DNA from 2 places in the Dorea longicatena genome. Region 2 is predicted to be linked to the other one. Evidence: riboswitches for the same ligand, from Rfam matches in the RefSeq annotation. Region 2 holds a riboswitch; the other holds the start of a gene.
The links. Region 2 has a riboswitch for cobalamin ahead of NQ508_RS04005 (Ig-like domain-containing protein). Riboswitches for the same ligand answer to the same signal wherever they lie in the genome.

Region 1 (10,711 bases), 180 kb from region 2:
ACATTCGTCTCAGACAATGATTTTTCCAAGGCTAACGGCCAATTTTATTACTCAAGAGTTACTAACCATGACCTCATATGCACAGAAATCACTCCCATACTTTTATTCAGTCACGTTTTCGCATGCCATAATAATTAAATACCGGGAATTGTAACCATTGTGCTACCGTAAGTGTATCTATCGGAAAAGTCGGAAAATTAAGGCATTCACTACAAATTTCCGATTACACATAAAGGTTACAGTCCCTCTATTGAATTCATTATCATTGGCCTATCACGACATGAGAAAGACTTGGTATCCTGTTGCGGGCGTATATGGATCGATGATTAGAAGTTGTTAGAGCGCCAGAATTTTCGTTACCCGGAATATGTGCCACTGTTTGAGCCGAACGGCGAGTTTGGCACATAGGCCGGGTGCTTTTAGAAAATTCTGACGCCCTTACAACTTCTTCATCGTGGAATCTTAGCCCGCAACAGGATACCAAGTCTTTCTCATGGACCGGGGTAAGCCACGATGATGAACTAAATAGAAATTAATTAAATCCAATCAATCTCCGCGCAACAATATAAACCAATGACGATATCTTACGTCCTGATTTTCCCGGAATGTTCATTGTCTGTCCGAGAATACCGTAACGGATTCTGATAAAGCTTCGCATATCTTTTTTCTTCAGATACTGCCATAATTCCTTTTTCTTTTCCAGATTTTCTTTATCCTTGGAACGGATGCAAAGAATAGAAGAAACTGTCATCATGATTGCAAGATAATTAAGCATGTACTGTCTTAATTTCTTACTTCCAATATCTTTAAGCTGATACATATCAATCATCGTCTTTGTGACAAAAATCTGCTGATCCAGCCTTTTGATCATTACTTTCTCATTAACCGACTGATCTTCTCTTCCAATAAAATATCTATAGAAGTCTACATCCATATAGTAAATTTTGCGTACATGCGGGAGTGGGTAATATACATAAATATTGTCCACATAGAATGTATGCTTTGGCAGATGAAGTTGGATCAGTTTTAACATGTCTGTACGGTAAATAACCGAGTGCATCAGAATATACTGATCCAGACGGAAATGTCCCATATCATCCCAACGGAAAATCTCATCCTGTGGCAATACGTTACGATAATGAATCACCTTCTTATGTGTTGCACCAACTTTTTCATACACATAGTTAGCGATCAACATATCCAGTTCCATTCCATCTTCTTCCATATGGCGTAAAACATCTAATATTTTATGAAGTGCATCTTCGTCCACCCAGTCATCACTGTCTACAACCTTAAAATATTTACCGGTTGCATGCATCAGCCCTGAGTTTACAGCATCTCCATGTCCACCATTTTCCTTGTCTACTACTTTAATAATAGTAGGGTATTTTTCCATATATTCATGAGCAATCTCTGATGTTCTGTCCTTTGATCCGTCATTTACGATAATTATTTCAATATCTTCTCCACCCGGAAGAATACTTTCTATCGCATGGGCCATATAATCCTGTGAATTATAACACGGAATGGCAAAAGAAATATATTTCATTCTTCATTTTCTCCTCTTTCTACAATTTGACTTCTATTAGTATAATCTATTTTTCGCTATTTTCCAACAAAATCTTTGTAAAATCCCGTGTTCACAATTTGTTCATTTATCCTTCAAAATTCTTTCATTACTTTAACATTCTTTCTTCATAGGTCTTTCTTATACTATAATCATCAAAGAAATACAGAGAACTTGGTAGCTACTTCCGAACACATGACGATTTAGAATTTCTCTCATATCCTTTGATATACAAAAGACGTTATCTAGTATGTAAATACTATTTGGAATAAACTTTTTCATAATACATGCCGGGAACTGCGAAAGTGGTTACCCGGCATCCTCCCTTTTATGAAAGATTTTTCCAGATTTCTTTCACTTTTTCCCGTTTCCATATTCCTACAACAATCAATGCGCCAAATAAAACAGCTCTCTCCCATAAAATTATGTTCTTCTTTTTTCCTTCCTTTTTATCTTCCTTGACCATTTTTTCATCCTGTATTACCTTTTCATTTCCATAAAAAATATATTTTCTGACCGGTTCCACAATTTTCTGCCACAAACTCTTTTCCTCGTATATTTCAAATCCTATCTGTGAAACTTTTTCATTTCCCGCAAAATCTTTTGCTTTTACCTCTATTTCATAATTTTTTGCCTCATTTAGCTGAATTTCATATCCCTTCTTCTGTTTTTTCCTGTTTTGTTTTTTCCCATTAATTTTAATGTATTCAATCTGATCTTCCAGATTCTCTGTTCTGACATAAAATGTTTTTTCTTTTTCATATTTTTCTCCATCTTCTATCCCCTCAAACTCGATCACCGGCGGTGTATGATCGATGGTAAACCTCGCTTTTGCTTCTCCTTTATTTCCTGCTGAATCAAAAGCTTCAATTGTCAGTACATGTACCCCTTCTTTTTCAATTTTTTCTCCTGGCCGATAAAATGCATCGTCCACTTTCATTACATATGTATAATTCGTAAAATCCTTAATCGATTCCTCGATAGAATAATTCCAGCTAAACTTCTTTAAATACTTTCCATCCAACTCATCTACATGTGCAATAACGGGATTTTCTTTATCTATAATCAGCTGTCTCTCGGCATGACTGACATTCCCTGCCATATCTGTTACATTCATTCGGAGTTTATACAGCCCGTCCTCTGCAAGTGTCTGCACACTTTCTTTTTTTGTATCACCAGACTCATTCCTGCTTTTTGTTTTCCATTCTGTGATTTCTGTTTCTTCCTTTTTCCCATCGATATCTTCTTTTAAAATATTTGCCCGCACCGTCTGAATTACATTCTCTTCTTCTGCCAGATAGCTGACTTGTACAGGTTTACTGGTAATCGTATAATCCTCCACTCCTTGTATCAATGCTTTCGGTGCATCTCTGTCAACAAAAACCCGATCCGTTACCACCGTCTGATTTCCCGCATAGTCTGTAGCAATAATTGTTACCGGGGTACTTTCCCCATTCTGTGAACTTTCTGTAATGACAAATTTTTCTGCTCCTTTACTGCTTTTCCCAACTATTTTTTCTCCTGTTTTACAGATAATTTCCGCGATCTGGCTTCCATTGCTCCCGTCAGAAGCTTCTACCACTACCTCTGCTGCCTCTTTGTGCCAAATATCTGCTCCTCCGGACACTTCCAGACCGATCACCGGTCTTACACTGTCTATCCAGAATTCCTTTCTGCTTTCTGAATTTTCAATCTGATGATGTTCTTCATCTTCCATCCATACTTCCAGTTCATTCCTTCCATCTGCAAAATTCAATTGTTTCAACCGGCAGGATTCATTTAATTTTTCCAGCGTACCTTCCTGCCTTTCCCCATCTCCATTCTCAAAAAGGTATCTGGTCACGCCATTCTTACTCAGATGTGTGATCTTTCCGGTCGGAGCACTGATATAATAGCCATTCTGACCATCCGGATCCTCATATTCCGCATGATACATTTTTATCTCTTCTTCCTCCGGATCTTTTCCATTCTCTTTTTCATCGTCTTTCTCTAAGTCTTTCCCGTCATCTTTCTCGTCATCTTTCTCGTCATCTTTCTCCGAGTCTTTCCCATCCTCTTTCTCGTCATCCTTCTCCGGATCTTTTCCATCCTCTTTCTCGTCATCCTTCTCTGAGTCTTTCCCGTCATCTTTTTCATCATCCTTCTCCGGATCTTTCCCGTCATCTTTCTTATCGTCTTTCTCTCTATCTTCCTCCGAATCTTTTCTGTCCTCTTTTTCTCCCTCTTCTACCAGATCCTTTTCATTATCTTTGGCGTTATCTTTGTCCTTGTCAAATTCTTTCTTACTGTCTTTTACTTTATTTTTTACTTTTATAATCTGCTTTCGACTTCCCGCTTCTACCTGCATCACATTTCCTTCCGGTAACAGATCAGCAATCTGTCCTCCGGTCACCATACCAAACGCTGCTATCATTATTACTTTTTTTATCTTCCTACCCATATATTTCCTCCTTCTGCCTTAATTCCATATTCTTTTTGTAATTTCTTAAATTCTGCATTTTCCAAAAGTTCAGTATCTTCTGTTACATATTCTTTAATCTTGAGTGCACACGTATCTCTATTGACAACCGGATCTGCACATATCAGTCTTATATGTGTTAATTTCAACTCTTCTGATTCTCCAAGCTCTTTTATCCCCTGAATGCATGTATCGCTTGCCATATCCCGTCTTCCTGCAGTTTCATACAACTGTACCATCTTTTTATACAGCTCTTCTCTCTTACCCGGTTCCGTCTCATCCTCCAATATCTCTGCATATATGTTTGCTGCCTCCTCTTTCTTTTCTTCTTTTTCCAATGCAGACGCCTGATACTGCAATAGTTCTCTCTTCGCAGAATCATTCAGATAATCTGTCTTTAATCCTTCTTCTACCAGATTCAACACTTTTTCTGAACTTTCTTTATCATCCAGTAATCCATACCCTCTTATCAGGCACTGTATTGCCTGTTTTTTCTTCTCTTCCGACTGCATACTTCTTTCTTTCCATTCATTCTCCAGGTAAGCAAGACTTGCTGCAAATTTTTCTGCCTCTTCCGGCACTTTTTGTTTTTCATACGCTTTGATAAGCCTTTTCAGATTAACTGCCAGCGTCTGATTCTCCATTTGATTCAGACATTTCAGACTTTTTTTCATATCTCCCACATTCAGGAAATATGCCAGTGCCAATTCCAGATACTCTTCATCTCTTTCATATATTTTCTTTTTTATCCGGTCATCCGATTTTTCACTTTTTTTCTCTTCTGATTTGGAAGATTCCGTTCTTTTCATCTCTCTCTGGTTTGCTTTTTCAGCATTTTCCCATGCATTTATGAACAAATATCCCCCGAAAACAATAGACAAAACTACTGTTATACACACTTTTTTTCTTCTTTTCCCCTTATTATTCAAAATTTTATCTCTGTCTTTTTCTTCATACCTTGGGATTTGCTTTTGGATTTCTGATACATTTAGATAATGGGGTGATCTTATCCCCATTGCTTTTGAAATAATTCTCTGAAGACGATATTCTTCTCGTCTGTTAAAACGTGGTTCTGCCTCCACAGATGCCAGAATATATTGAAATGTTTTTCCCAGCCCATACATATCCAGTTCCTTACTGGCATGTTGATAATACTTTTCGTCCGGCGGAAGAAAATATTCACGGATATCTCTTCTTTGCATAAATATCATCTTGCTTCTGTTTGCTTCCGACTGCATATCCAGAAAATAAATTCTTCCATCTTCAGACCTGACAATACTATATGGATTTACATATTGATAACAAGGATTTCCCCTGCACCTGTGAAATGACGCCAGTTGTCCTGCTATCTCTTTTAATAATAAAAATATCTCCCGTTTTTTTATTACCGGATGATATTTTAAGTATCTGTCCAGGGTTTTCCCCTGCACATTTTCGGAACTGATATAGCATAATTGTCCATGCTCAATCAGCCGCAACACATCATAACTTTCTTTTTGTTGCAACATATATCACCCCTGTTCTTTTTTCATTTTTTCTTACATGGTAAATTTGGTGAGGCCTCACGAAGTCCTACAGACTATATAGATTAATTAAAAGAATCTATCTTGAAAATATAGATTAAAGATATCTTACCTGATTCATGTCAAAATTTCAACCCTTTTTTATTGTTTTTATATATTTTCTGGCACAGCACTTTAAAGGACCTGCCACAGACAACTTCTCTTACATATTTTTGTATCTACAGAACTTGCTGCCGGCAACTTCTCTTACATGCTGCTTTGGTATACAAAAAGTGCCATATTGCAAGACATGTATCTTGTTATACGCTCGCAATACGGCACTATCTTTCCAATCTTCAAATCTTATCTATTTTTTATCTGTGGCTTAATTCTTTTGGTGTATACAGATGTCTTGGGATTCCATCTACCATAACCGGTGATACATCCCCCTGAATCAATGGACGCACATAAGAAATAAACTCATTTGTTACATAAGTACCTTCTTCGTTTACCCAGTTTCTTGGTACAAGCTTCTCATCATTGGCAATCTTGTGTACATCCTTTACTTCTGTTCCGCACTGATATGGATCATCCGACAGACGTTTTAAGACTACCATCTTTCCGGTATCTCCTTCGTCTGCTGCCTTTACCGCTGCTCCTCCAACCTGATATGCTTCCAGTATATCAACTCTTGAAGCTGCGTGAGATGCGGCTCTTTGTAATGTACTTAATTCAATCGCACGTGTCTTACATCCAATCTCCCCTGCAATATAACTTGCAAGGTAAGATGCTGTTCCGGATAACTGCTTATGTCCAAATGCATCTACAAAGTCAATACTGTTGCCAAGTTCACATACATAAGTTCCATCTTCTGTACGGATTCCTTCTGATACTGCAACAACAATAGATGTTTTCTCCTGTAATAATTGTTTGATCTTTTCTCCAAATAACTGAAGATCAAATGGAAGTTCCGGCAGATAGATAAGATCTGGTCCTTCGCAGTCTTCTCCCTTTGACAATGCAGCCGCTCCGGTCAGCCATCCGGCATTTCTTCCCATTATTTCGACGATAGATACCACGCCTTTTTCATATTCCAGGCAGAAGCTGTCACGGATAATCTCTTTCATAGATGTTCCGATATATTTTGCCGCACTTCCATATCCTGGAGTATGATCGGTAAGTGCAAGGTCATTATCAATCGTCTTCGGACATCCAATGAAACGGATTGCATGACCGAATATAATGGCATAATCCGATAATTTCTTGATTGTATCCATAGAATCATTTCCACCGATATAGATAAATACTTCGATATCCAGTTTGTCCAGGATCTCAAATATCTTATCATACACTTCTCTGTTCTCATGGATCTCCGGAAGCTTATAACGGCAGGATCCCAAAAATGCGGCCGGTGTTCTTTTTAATAATTCCGCATCCAGTTCGGTCTTGATATGATCTGACAGATCAATATATTTTTCTTTTAATAATCCCTGGATTCCGTGAAGCATTCCATATACTTTATTGGCTCCACGGTCTTTCGCTGTCCGGTATACACCGGCAAGACTGGCATTGATCGCTGCAGTTGGTCCCCCAGATTGTCCTACAATTACATTTCCTTTCATTCGCTTATTTCCTTCCTGTTTTTTATTCCGTTTTACCGTTAATTCAATATTAGTGCGTTTTAACATAAAAGTCCAGTAATTCTTATTTTTTTTATGCATTTTTACTATTTTTATGTATCTTTGCATTATTTGATACAAAAAAAACTCTTATTCCCCACCTTTTTGTAGTCTGTACAATATATGGGAAATAAGAGTTTTTATTCATACATTTTATTCAGCTTTTACCGGGTTTGATACACTTACCTTGTGATCATACCATTTGCCCTTTGTTCCGATCAACGCCAGATCAAATTCTTCATCTAACGCCGGAACCGGAACATCAAATCCATAGACTTCTTCTGTCGTTCCATCGCTGTATGTAACTTTGTCTGTGGTTGGTTCTAAAAGTTTTGTACCTTTTTTCTGAGCCTCTTTTGCTGTACCAGGGAAGAGATTCACGATATTTTTTGATACGAGACTGATATGTATCGTCATCTTTCCATCTTCTACAGTCAGTGTACCTTTTCCTTCATTTGCTTCATTTACATGAAACATCGTACTGTCCGTCTTAAATTCTGCAGTATAGGTCCCATCCTCGATCGGCGCCTTTGCTGCTTCGGACTTTGAATCTTTTGATTTTTCTTCTTTTGCATCAGACTTCTGCTGTTCTGTCTTGGCTGATTTGTTGTCTGATTTGCTGCTGTCATCCTTACTTGCACATCCTGTGAATATTGCAGCTGTCATTACTGCAGACAGTACAACTGCCATCAATCTCTTTCTCAACATTGTTATCTCCCTTAATTATCTTTCTTACTGTGCATCCATAGCTGCTTTTGTATGAGCAACATATAACTGCTGAATTGCATCGATCTCTCCAAGACCTGCAATCTGTGTCTTTACACTGTCAAAGTTCTTAGATGCCTCAAACTGACTCTTCCATGAATCATCATCATCTCCGGCCATATCATTATTAGCATGATCTCCGGCAACAACCATAAGTGGACGAAGGATTACATTCTTATATCCGGCATCTTTTACTTTTGCGATAACGGATTCGCAGGAAGTATCTTCCGGCTCACCTTCTACTGTTCCGATGAATACATTCTTATATCCAAGCTGTTCCATCTGTGCCTGCATCTGAGAATAGCTGATCTTTGCTGTATGAGATGTTCCATGTCCCATGAATACAAATGCTGTGCTGTCCTCTGCTGCTGCATCAAGGCTGTCATATTCTGCTGTCTTTACTGCTTCTGCAGTGATTGCCTTAGCTACTGCAGCCTTGTCTTCATTGATTGCTGTTGCGTCCGCTCCAACTTCTCCGAGAAGTGGTTCTGCGATTTTAACAGATTCGAATTTATCTTTGTAACTATTTACTGTTTCTGTTAACTCATCATACTCTGCACCGTGCATCAGATGTGTAGGCTGTACAACCAGTTTCTTTACACCATTCTTTACTGCACGCTCTAAAGCCTGATCCATGTTATCAATCTTCTCACCATCTCTTGCCTGTACATGATTAATGATGATCTGTGCTGTAAATGCTCTTCTTACGGACCAGTCCGGATTAGCTGCCTGAAGTGCTTTTTCAACTCCGCTGATATCGGCTGCACGGCTTGCATTAAAAGATGTTCCGAAACTTACTACCAAGAGTTCCTTCTCCCCGATGTTATCTTCATTTAACGGATCATCCTGGGAAGCATCCCCTGTATCTCTTCCGAAATAATCCGGATCAGCATTTTCACCTTCCACAAGTTCTTTCTGTGCATCTGTCAATTTGTCCCACGCTTCTTTCGCTTCTTTACACTGCTCATCTGTCTTGTCGTTTCTTTCCTGCACATAGATGGCATCAATCTTCTTTGCTACTTCATCTGCAGCTTTCTGATCGTCCTCTTTTGATGAATTCTCTGCAGTCTTCTTGCTGCTGTCTGAACTGCTACCTGCTTTGGAACCACATCCGCCAAGTGCTGCTACACACATAGCTGCTGATAATAATACAACTACCAGTTTCTTTTTCATTTCTTTTACCTCCTGATTTTCCGATTGTCAATGCACGAGATACAAAAAAACTCGGCCTCCGTCAGCTCCTTCCGAATATATAGCCAAAAAAAGCCTCCGTCAGGAAACGAAGACAACGAAAATAAAACTGTATTATACCACATACAGTTCTGTGATCCATTTCGTACTGCCAATTCCTCGTGGCCTGAACTTTTTCGTTCCTGTACTGCGAAAGGCAGGTCTCCCGGCTTATTGCTCTGACACATCTGCTCCCTTCCCGGTTCTCCCAGTGGATCTGTAGCTTCTGCTTGCAAAACACGGTGACGAGTTCGTACAGGATTCTCACCTGTTTCCCTTTTCACCAGTCAGATCCTTCTTTCCACAAATTATTCTGAATCCTTCTGACTGACACCTCACACAATCTTGATTAAATTTACTATGTAACCTTAACACAGTTGCCCAAATTATGTCAATACTGTCCCGGTCATCTGAATTGAAACATCCGCTTCGGAACAGCAAAAAACCCTCGTCCGACTTAATGTCAAACAAGGGTCTCTCGTACGTGCGCGAGAAGATTCGAACTCCCGACCTTCTGGTCCGTAGCCAGACGCTCTATCCAGCTGAGCTACGCGCACATATTATATTTGTTTGCCTCAGTTATTTATGTACCTCAGCAACAAAATTAATTATAGCGCAACGTTTTCTATCTGTCAACAACTTTTTCAAATTTTTTTAAATTATTTTTTTAAGCTCTGGTGGCCTGCAAGTCTTCCTTTTCTCTGGCCGTTTCTTTCTTCTTTTTATAATGGTATAATTATTACATATTTACAATACATTAGAAAATGAGGATTTCTTTATGACAAAAAAAGTTGCTGTAATCAATGATCTGTCCGGACTTGGACGCTGTTCCCTGACTGCTGCCATCTCCGTATTATCTGCGATGGGAATCCAGGCCTGTCCACTCCCTACCGCCATTTTAAGTTCACAAACAGAATACCCCAGCTACTACTGTTATGATTTTACCGATAAGATGGATTATTTCCGCCAGGAATGGAAGAAACTAGGCACTTCTTTTTCCGGAATCTATACCGGTTATGTTGCCAGTGTCTGCCAGATTGAACAGATCATGCACTTTCTGGATACTTTCCAAACAGCAGACACCTTTCTTCTGGTCGATCCTGTAATGGGAGACGATGGCGTTACCTATGATATGTATACTTCCGGGCTTCTGACTGCTATGAAAGAACTTGTCGCACGTGCAGATGTTATCACTCCTAACCTTACCGAATTCTGTCTGCTGACGGATATAGATTATAACAGCCTGCAGGATCCGTCTCTGTCTATACAGCAGCTCATTTCACGACTTAAGGATGCAGGGCAGACTTTGACAAAGGATCATGAAAAAAAGGTCCTCATCACTGGTATTCATTTTACTGCAGATGACGGAGTTCATAAGATTGGAAATCTCCTGCTATATGGCTCTTCACATTTTCTTTCGGCATATCCCTGTTGCAACGGAAGTTATTCCGGTACGGGTGATCTCTTTGCTTCCTGCATCACAGGCGGACTTGCCAGAGATATTTCCCTT
Region 2 (10,711 bases):
ACACGTGCCGGTTTCTTAAAAGTCTGCAAAGCCATGGGAGCCGATATCGAAACCGTCAGCCAGACAATCGAGGGCGGCGAAAGCCGTGCTGATCTTCTTGTCCGCTACAGCCACTTAAAAGGAACTGTAATCGAGGGTGATATCATCCCGACTCTGATCGACGAGATTCCGATGATCGCAATTATGGCAGCCTTTGCAGATGGTCAGACAGTCATCAGAGATGCAGCTGAGTTAAAGGTAAAAGAAACGAACCGAATCGATACTGTCACTGCAGGATTAAAAGCGATGGGAGCTGTTATTACACCAACCGATGACGGCATGATCATTGAAGGTACCGGACATTTAAATGGTGCTTCTATTCAAAGCTACCTTGATCACCGGATCGCAATGGCATTCTCGGTTGCGGGACTTGCATCTGACGGTGAAACGCAGATAGTGGATAGTCAGTGCGTGGATGTGTCTTATCCGGAGTTTTATGCGACGTTGAATTCGGTTTCTATTTAATTATTATGGCATGCGAAAACGTGACTGAATAAAAGTATGGGAGTGATTTCTGTGCATATGAGGTCATGGTTAGTAACTCTTGAGTAATAAAATTGACCGTTAGCCTTGGAAAAATCATTGTCTGAGACGAATGTCGAGCTTTGATTTTTTCAAGGCTGCTTTTAGGACAATTTTGTTGCTCTAGAGTTACTCCATGATCGAATCAGCACAGAAATCACTCCCATACTTTTATTCAGGACCGGGGGAAGCCGCCATGATGATTAAATAGAAACCAACATCCTTCTCTCCTCCGCAATCCGAAGCAGTTCCCCCATCTTTTGGTTCATACTTCCAACTTTCACTCCCGCATTGATCACTTTTCCGCATCTTTCCATAACTTCTAATGTCCTCTGGTAAGTCTCATCGGATATCGGTTCATATGGCTCTTCGCTGATGATCCCGGATGCCAGCAGCCGTGCCAGCTGATAGTCGCTCTCGCCCGGATAGAGGATTCCGGCGGCAAATGGAATCCCGGCTTTCTGAAGTTTTCTGTAGACCGGGATTCCTGTTTTACCGGAAGATAATACCAGAACTTCCGGTTCTCCTTCCGGCTTTGGAAGTTCCACACTTCCGAATATCGGATCGTAATAACCATTGTCGATTTCATAAAGATCACGAATTGTTGCTTCCGTGAATATTTCTTCCGGATCACCAAATTCGGCAATCCGGTCGCCTTTGACACAGATAACCTGATCCGATATTTTTTGCGCCAGATCAATCTCATGCAGAGACATAATTACAGTAATTCCGTTCTCTTTTGCCATCTTTCTTAAGATTGCCAGCAGTTCCAGTTTATGACGGATATCCAGATAAGAGGTCGGCTCATCCAGGATCATCACTTCCGGTTCCTGACAGATAGCCCGGGCAAGCAGCACCCGCTGCCTCTGTCCGTCACTGATTTCCTGAAAATTACGGATTCCAAGTTCCTGTGCATGTACCGCCTCTAATGCCTCATCCACCTTTCTCTCATCTTCCCTTGACAAGATTCCAAGTCTTCCGGTATAAGGATAACGCCCGGTCGCTACAATATCATGACAGGTCATCAATTCTGGTTTCATCCTCTCGGTCAGCATCACGGCCGCCTTAACTGCCATCTCTTTATAAGAAAGTTTACGGATTTCCTCGCTATCTATGTATACTTCCCCGCCAATCAGCTTTAACTGTCTGGTGATGCTTTTTAATATTGTAGATTTTCCCGCTCCATTGGGACCGATCAGTGTCACGATCTCGCCTTTTTTTATTTTCAGATTAATATCGCTTATCAGCGCATTCCCCTGATATCCCACTGCGAGATCTTTCATTTTTATATAATACTCTGTCATCTTCTACCTGCCTTTCTGCCCACGCACCATCATGAAGATTACAACAGGCGCTCCGAATATCGAAGTCACCGTACTGATATTCAATTCCATTGGTGCAAATGCCATTCTCGCGATCAGATCACAGATCATACAGAATACCGCTCCACCAACAAATGTTCCTGGTATCACTACCAAAGGTTTCGATGTACGAAGTGCATGTTTTACCAGATATGGAACCGCTATTCCGACAAATGAGATCGGACCTGCAAATGCAGTTACGCTTGCCGAAAGAATACTGGACAAGAGAATCAGTGCCACCCTGAAAAAGCGGATATTCACTCCCATGCTCTGCGCATAAGCTTCTCCCAGCTGATAAGCACCGATTGGCTTAGACAGGAAAAATGTAAGTACAGTCGTCACACCGATCACGATCACCGCTACCTGTACATTACTCCAGTTCATTCCGGAAAAGCTCCCCTGTGACCATCCATGAAGATTGACAATATCAGAATCCTCTGCAAATGTAACGACAAAATCTGTGATTGCCGAACAAATGTAGCCAATCATGATTCCACCTACCAGAAGTGTGGCCATATGCTTCATTTTCCTGGATAGCAGTAAAATAAAACCGGTGGAGATCAATGCTCCGATAAATGCCGCAACAATCAGTGTATAAGAAGACACAAATGCATAGCGTTCCAAAAAGAATATCATTGCCAGTGCCACCATCATCTTCGCTCCGGACGAAATTCCAAGGACAAACGGTCCCGCGATCGGATTGGAAAAGAAAGTCTGAAGTAAGAATCCAGATAATGACAACGCTCCCCCAAGGATTGCTGCCATCAGAACCCGTGGCAGACGTATCTTCCATATAATATTTGCTTCCGTTCCGCCCTCTCCCCGTCTTGCCAGTATTTTCAGGATCTCTGGCAAGGAGATATGTACATTTCCTGTATTGATATTCAAAACCGTAACAATCAAAAATGCTGCCGTCAATACAGAAAATACCAGAATATATCTGGAACGCCGTTTAAAAATTTCCTTTTGATAAACAGATCCGGCCGTATCCTGCCGATCCGTTTTCTGATTATAAGTGTCTGCCACGTTATATTTCTCCTTTGATGAAAAATCAGGTGAACATTTCCTTTTGCCCACCTGATTCTTATTATACTGTATTATTTTACCCTGTACAAGAATGTCATATCCTTCTCATCTCCATTTGTCAGCATCAGATGAATATCCGTGATCAGATTACCGACTATATCCGTTGCCTGATACAGTGATTTGCCGGTGCACCATACATTACCGTTCTTCACAGCTTTAAAATCCTTAAACAGTTCATTCTTTGCCGTCAGCTCTGCAATACTGTTTATCGGACTGTCAATTGTTGCATTGTAGATCAGATAGTCTGCTTCTTCCGCCTTTGAATAGAATTCTTCCATTGATAATTCTACCGAAGCACTCTTGCTTTCTGTATTCTTAAGATCTGAAAAAATGTATTTTCCTCCGGCAATATCAATCATCTTCGGAATATAATCTTTACTGCTTCTTACGACCACTGTTCCATCTGCATTAACAAAGAAATAAGCAACCGTCTTTCCCGTATTCTTAAAATCTTTCAGGTTTTCGATCACCTTCGTCTGTTTCTCGAAAAATGTATCTGCCACATCCTCTTTATTCAACATTGCCGCATAAGCCTTAATCCATTCTGTTCTGCCAAGCGGATGACTTTCATAGCTGGACCGGTCGATAAATACCGGAATATCCAGATCTTCGATCATTTCCTGTACTTTTGGCGTATGCAGGATCATCGTTGATTCAATTGCAAGATCACAATCCTCATCTACCAGCATCTCATAATCCGGCTCACTGTATTTTCCGGCGAACAATATCCGGCCTTCCTCCATAGCTTTTTTCGCATTATCAATATACCAGTCTGAAGCCTGTGCGCCTGACATCCGGATACTGTCCAGGCCATCCATCGAATCGAACAGTGCCATTGCCGATGTTGCCGCAAGATAAATGTGATCCAGCGGCTGTTTTAATACCACAATATCTTTATCCAGATCTGCCGGTTTCTTCTTTCCTTCCGGAACGATCAGATACTGTCTGTCATCATGCACATCCAGTAATTTATATCCACCTTTATAATAGTAAACATCAAAACCTGTGGCATATTTTAACTGCATCGTCTTCTGATACTTCAGTCCGTCTATCTTCGGAGCTTTCTTTTCTTCTGCCCCGTTTTCTTCTGTCTGCTGTGTTCCGTCTCCTTTAGACACACCCGATTTTCCTGAACTACTGCATCCAGTCAGTGCTCCTGTTACCAGAAGCACTGTACTTGCAAGTATACACAACAAGCGATATGTTCTCTTTTTCATTCTTTTCTCCACTTTTTTTCTGATTACATGATATTTTGTCTGCATTCCGATCATTTTATGCGATCCGCATTCTGGTCATCTTATATAACCCTTATTCTGCACTCTGATCTTCACATCCGAGGATTACCTGATAGACTTTTTCCCATTCTTTCTTTGCATCTTTTCCCTTTTCATCTTTTGAACGGTCAACGATCACAGGCATCTCAAGAAGCGTCATCTTCTCGGTCATCTTCTGATAAGCTTTCATTTTCTTTCTGGCAGCTTTCTTACTACTTCCTTTTTTCGGCAGGATACCGGAAGAAAGGAGTGCCAGATCACATTTATTTTTTACCAGTTTCTTATAATTTAATTTGCCGGATTTACCTGTGTAAATGATTTCTTTCTTTTCCATCTTTTCTTTGATAGTCTCATTCTTACACTTCTTTTTCTTTACACCAACTGCCGTCACTTTATCAGTCTGTCCCAGTTTGGCTATCTTGGAAATGATCTTATTGGTTCCTGCATAGATATGATCTGCCGGCTGTCTCACCACGATAACTTCCTTATCAAGTCCTGCAGGAATCTCTGCATTTTCCGGAACGATCAGATATTTTACAACTTTGTTCAGATACAGTGCTGCCTGCTCCTGCTCTGCAGGATTCAGTCCGCTTGTATCCGAAGACTGTTTCCATTTCTTACCGGCTGCTTTTCTTCCCGTCTTTTTGCTCATATCAATTTCCAGAAGTGTGATCCCCTGATCATAATGATAGATTTTGAAATATTTCGCATGCTCGGCTTTTGTCTCTGACTGATATTCCAGGCCGATGATCTCAGGTGCTACTTCATCCAGTTTCTTACTTGCAGCTGCCGTCTTACTGCTGTCACTGCCATTTACACCAATCACGGTAATTTCTTTTCCATTAGCTCTTGTTGATGCATTTGCTTTTGCTGCTTCCGCAATGTATACAAAAATCGTATACTTAATCTCATGTGCTGCAGACATGGCTGTTGTCATACCTACAATCGTATTATTCTTATTCAGTTCCACCGGAATTACAAAGGAAGTAGAGCTTCCTGTTTTGGAACTTGGATAATATACATTTCCATTGGCTTTCACGTACTGGTAATGCGTACTGCTGAATGTGATCGTTGCATATGCCTGGCCACCGGTAACTGTTACCTTACTACAGCTGATTCTTACCTTTCCGGTTCCACCTGACCATGAGAAGCTGTCCGGTGTGTATACACCATCTTTTAAGCCTGTGGCACTGTTAACTCTGGCTGTTGATTTGTTCAGATCTGATTCGTATTTTGATTCTTTGTCCGGTTTTCCATTGTTTGTTGTATTATTTCCTGTATTTCCGTTATTGCTTCCTGTACTTCCTGAGTTATTTCCATTGGAAGTATTTCCCGGGTTGTTATTATTTCCGCCCGGTGTCAGCGATCCATTGCTTCCGTTATTGCCATTCGAAGCATTTCCATGATTGCTGTCCGCAATCTTAGTCATGCCTTCTGAATGGAATGTCAGTGTTCTGGTATCCCATTTATTACTCTTCGTTGTATGAACGGCAATCGTCATTACCTCATCCAGTTTCTCTACCGGAATCTGGAATGTATACTGCTCTGCAAGAAGCGAATCTGGAAGTATCCAGTTACTTTCATCGTTCGGCGCGTCTTTTACATCTCCCAGATAGATTCTGTTATATCCCCGTCCGCTCAATGTTACTGCTGCCGTCATCTGTCCATTCTTTACCGTCATTACACAGTTTGTGACACGGATCATCTTTCCACCGGCTTCGGCATTCACCTGATAGTTTCCGTCTGTCAGGGTCTTATTTTCTGTTTCCTGTGCTGTTACCGTTACCTTACATGTGGCTTTAATCTCTGTACCTTCAGAGTTATTAAATGTTGCTGTTACCTCTGCAGTTCCTGCTTTCATTGCAGTCAGCTTAGCCTGTGATCCGGATTTTTCAACCGTTACAACCTCCGGATCAGAAGAAGTCCATGTCATATCCGGTGCTGTCTCTTCTGCTGATAATGCCGGTGTAAACTTAAGCGTCAGGTTCTTAACTTCTCCCGTCTTCATACTGAGTTCCGTTCCTTCACTGAAGCTTACACCTGTGATAACCGTCTGTTCCGGAGCTTCCGGTGTTGTCGGCTCTGTATCTTTGGAAATGTTGATGTTTAGCTTATATTCTGTATAGGATCCCATCTTTTCCACATATCCGATCACATTCATCTCTTTATTAATATCAGCCGGAATATCAAATGCGCTGGTTCCTGCTGCACTGTCTGTTCTTTTTTCATATTCTTTTACAGTGCCATTTACATTTACCCACAGTTTTGGATATCCGGCACTTGAAAATACGATTCTGGCAGTCGCTTTTCCATCCTTTACTTCCACTTTTTCACAGGTGATACTTGTTCTGGATGATCCGCCTACTTTTGCCTCTACTTTATATGTTCCGTCTTTCAGTTCACCGGTTGTTCCACTGACCACTGACAGCTTTGCAAGAGCCGCATTCTTCTTCGCGTCTTCGTCCTCCGCAGTATCTGTTCCTTTACCGGCTGTTTCCGCTTTATTTTCTTCCTGACTTCCAACCGCCGTCACACTGCTTTCTGCCTGTCCGGCATTCGAAGCAGTCTCATTCTGCTCCGCTTCACTGCCCTCCTGTACATTCGCATTCACAGCATTTTCTACAGCTGCATTCTGATCTTCCGCATACACTCCCGATACCGGTGCAACTGCCATAGACACAGCCATAAATAAGGCCAAAAATTGCTTGGAATTGTGTTTCATCTTTTACTCTCTCCCTACTACTTTTCTGTCACCAAAAATACCCTTCCACGAAATCATCCGTAAAAGGGTATAAAATGGCCTTGTGAATTTATTATAATTTTCCTCCATTTTTGTACAACCAATTACTCGTGGTCCGGATTTACTTCCATGTACGCTACAGGCAGGTCTCCTGACTCACAGATCCATACATCAGAAGCTTGTCTTCCCGTTATCCAGTGACTTTTTTCTTTTCTGATATTCCCTGCTCACAGTGACGAGTTCGTACAGGACTTGCACCTGTTTCCCTTTTCACCGGCTCTGATCAATCTTATCCAACCGGCACCTGCAGTTTTCATTCTATTCTTTTCACCTTGACTACGATACCACAAGTATCTGTAAAATGCAATTATTAACCCAGATTCTGCTTCTGTACCATATCTTCCGTACGATATTTTTCAAATGTAGAAAGTACCTCTTTCTCATCAGAACCATCTACTACAAAGATCAGCCTCTGATTCAATGTAACTGTCATCATTCCCATAACTGATTTTCCATCAATGATAAGTTTATGTACAGTATCTTCAATCAGAGTATCAGCCTCTACTTTCTGACACATTCTTGAAAATTCTACAAGCTGTTCCGGTGTTTCAAATTTTACATTCATTTTTACCATAATTAAGTCTCTCCTCTCAGGTGTATCCATTATTTTCGTTACAAACACATCTGTTCATAAAAAAATATAAATCAGTATACTACGTTTTTTTCTACAATGTAATATATTTTTTATTTCTTAACATTGTCTTTTCACATGGGATATATTATACTTATCTGGCATCATCTGGATAAAAGATAGCAAATTATTTTTATATATCAATTTTATATATTATTTTGGAGGATATTATGAGTACATACGATTATTACCGCATTTTCTACCATGTCGCACAACAGCACAGTTTTACAAAAGCGGCAGAGGTATTACACAATAACCAGCCGAATATTACCCGGTGTATGAATAATCTTGAGACAGAACTTGGCTGCCATCTTTTCGTCCGTTCGAACCGTGGGGTCTCACTGACTCCGGAAGGACAGAAGCTTTTTAACCACGTTGCAATTGCCTTTGAACAACTGGAGCTCGGAGAAACCGAGTTGAAGCGTGACCAGAGCCTTACCAGCGGACTCATCTCCATCGGAGTCAGCGAAAATGCACTACGTATTATGCTGCTGCCAAAATTAGAAGCATTTCACAATCATTATCCACATGTAAGGCTTAAGATTTCCAACCATTCCACTCCGCAGGCAATCGCTTCCCTGGAAAGCGGGCTGGTGGATTTCGCAGTTGTAACAACACCTCTTTCGGTCCAGAAGCAGTTCCAGAAGATTTCCCTTGGTTCTTTCCGGGAAATTCTGATCGCCGGTCCGAAATACAAAGAACTGGCTTCTCACATCTGCTCGCTGGAAGAACTTGCGGAATATCCTTTTGTCTCGCTGGAGAATAATACCAGCACCAGAGATCTTCATATTCAGTACTTTTCTTCCCACGGCTTTCCGTTCCGTCCGGATCTGGAAGTTACATCTACCGATCAGTGTCTGGCCCTGATCCAGCACAATCTCGGTATCGGCTTCTATCCGGAGAAACTTGCAGAAGAACCGCTGAAGCGCGGGGAAATTCTTCAGATTCATCTGAAAGAATCTCTTCCTGCAAGACACATCTGTCTTGTACAGAATGCTTCCAAGCCACAAAGTATTGCAGCACAGAAACTAATCGAGACATTGATCCGCATCTGACAGCGGATCAATGTCTCTTATTTTTTCTTCTATTATGCTCTGCTTCTCCGTGCTTCTATATCCAGGAACATCAGCAGGAAGCTGACAATCAAAAGTCCGCACGATACCCATATCATATGGATTCCGTAATTGGCAGAAAGATTGCCGCCGATTCCGGCTCCTATCGCAAACAGAACTATGATTCCCAAATAATACATTGCCTGGCGCAGCTGCTCTGGTCTTCTTTCTCTCAGATAAAAAGACAGTGCTGCCGTTCCGCTTCTCAAATTACCGATACACATCGTACTCGCATATGAGAATCCATTCACCTTCCGGAAACTCTGCACCTGCATCGCACAGGCAAAGGATACCAGAACAGTCGCGATCATATTTCCGCGTTGTGGAATAAATCCTACAATGAACAGGATTATAATCTCTGCTCCCAGAATTCCCTGTCTCCAGTGCAGATGTTTTGCATATTTATACTTATGCTGGATCTGTTCTGCGATCAGAACACCCAAAGCAAATGCAAAAAGCGGAAATAAATACTTCAGTCCCGCCTCCCATTTTCCCGTCATGAAATTCTGGCTCATCAGCACCACGTTACCTGTCTGTGCATTCGAGAATACTTCATTACGCGTATTATAGGTATATGCATCCTGAAATCCTCCCGATAAAGCCAGAAATGCACTACAGATGAATGCCTCCGACATCTGTTTCCCGGAAAATAAACTTTTCATTACTCCCATGTTTTCATCTCCTTAGAAAAAACGGGGAATTGCTTTCACACGTTTTTACGTTTTCAAACCAATCCCCCTCAGCAAACTATTATACGAGAGAATATCAAAAATGTGAAACGTATATTTGATATATCTTTCATATCTTTTTTATATATTCAATTTGATATTAAGCCTCCCAGACTTCTTCTGCAACTTCTTTTACAAACGAAACCTTTTCCCACTGCTTTTCATTATTATTCTGAATTATTCTTACATCCCGCCTGTGTATTTTTTCAACGCTTCCATATACACCTTTCCATACCGGCTCAGTGCCACATCTTTCCGCACGATCGTTCCGATCCGCATATATTCATCCACCAGAAGCGGCTTCCCGATGATATTCTCACCGTTCAGTTCTTTACTGATCACGCCGGAGCTTACCGTATACCCGTCCAGGCCGACCGCCAGATTGAAAAGCGTTGCCCGGTCTCTGACTTTGATGTTCTTATTCCGGTCCAGTGTGCTTAATATCTCTTCGGAAAAATAAAAGGAATTATAATCCCCCTGCTCAAATGACAAATACGGATACTCCTCCAGATCTTCCAGTGTCAGTGCTTCCTTATCTGCCAACGGATGCTTTGAACTGATAAATACATGTGGCTTTGCTACGAATAACTCTTCGAATTTCAGATCATTCTGACGGATCAGTTTCATGATGATCGTCTCATTCTGTGAAGAAGTATACAGAATACCTATCTCACTTTTCAGCTTCGCCACATCTTCGATGATCTCATAAGTCTGTGTCTCCCGCAGTGTGAAATCATATTTTCTCGCATCAAATTTACGGATCACATCTACAAATGCATTGACCGCAAAAGAATAATGCTGGCAGGATACGGAAAATCTCGGGTTCCGTTCATTTACATTCAGATACCTCTCCTGCATGAGGCCGACCTGATCCAGTATCTGTCTTGCATAGGCGAGAAATTCATCTCCCTCTGCGGTGATCGTCACCCCTTTATTCGTCCGGTGAAAAATCGTCACCTGCATCTCCTGCTCCAGTTCCCGGATCGCATTGGTAAGACTCGGCTGGGAAATGAACAGCTCTTTTGCCGCCTCACTTATCGTCCCCTTCTCCGCAACCATGGTAATATACCTTAACTGCTGTAATGTCATAAATTCTTCCTCCCTACAGCATATAGATCAGTGCGTTACAGATACATGCCGCAATATTACTTCCGCCTT

Region 1: it holds a riboswitch for cobalamin, as region 2 does, so the genes downstream of both, NQ508_RS03165 (sirohydrochlorin cobaltochelatase) here and NQ508_RS04005 (Ig-like domain-containing protein) in region 2, are expected to answer to the same signal.

What each region holds. Positions count from the first base shown of each region.
Region 1 covers NZ_CP102280.1:648,560-659,270, reverse strand. The annotation lists gene NQ508_RS03190 (glycosyltransferase family 2 protein) at 533-1,549, opposite strand; gene NQ508_RS03185 (Ig-like domain repeat protein) at 1,896-4,007, opposite strand; gene NQ508_RS03180 (hypothetical protein) at 3,992-5,533, opposite strand; gene NQ508_RS03175 (6-phosphofructokinase) at 5,902-7,149, opposite strand; gene NQ508_RS03170 (hypothetical protein) at 7,360-7,914, opposite strand; gene NQ508_RS03165 (sirohydrochlorin cobaltochelatase) at 7,939-9,144, opposite strand; cobalamin riboswitch at 9,341-9,554, opposite strand; tRNA gene NQ508_RS03160 (tRNA-Arg) at 9,685-9,758, opposite strand; gene NQ508_RS03155 (pyridoxamine kinase) at 9,980-10,711, shown strand, end outside.
Region 2 covers NZ_CP102280.1:825,336-836,046, reverse strand. The annotation lists gene aroA (3-phosphoshikimate 1-carboxyvinyltransferase) at 1-504, shown strand, start outside; gene NQ508_RS04020 (ABC transporter ATP-binding protein) at 765-1,865, opposite strand; gene NQ508_RS04015 (FecCD family ABC transporter permease) at 1,869-2,882, opposite strand; gene NQ508_RS04010 (ABC transporter substrate-binding protein) at 3,020-4,225, opposite strand; gene NQ508_RS04005 (Ig-like domain-containing protein) at 4,317-7,004, opposite strand; cobalamin riboswitch at 7,147-7,345, opposite strand; gene NQ508_RS04000 (HPr family phosphocarrier protein) at 7,393-7,656, opposite strand; gene NQ508_RS03995 (LysR family transcriptional regulator) at 7,884-8,768, shown strand; gene NQ508_RS03990 (YoaK family protein) at 8,801-9,496, opposite strand; gene NQ508_RS03985 (LysR family transcriptional regulator) at 9,737-10,642, opposite strand; gene NQ508_RS03980 (precorrin-8X methylmutase) at 10,656-10,711, opposite strand, start outside.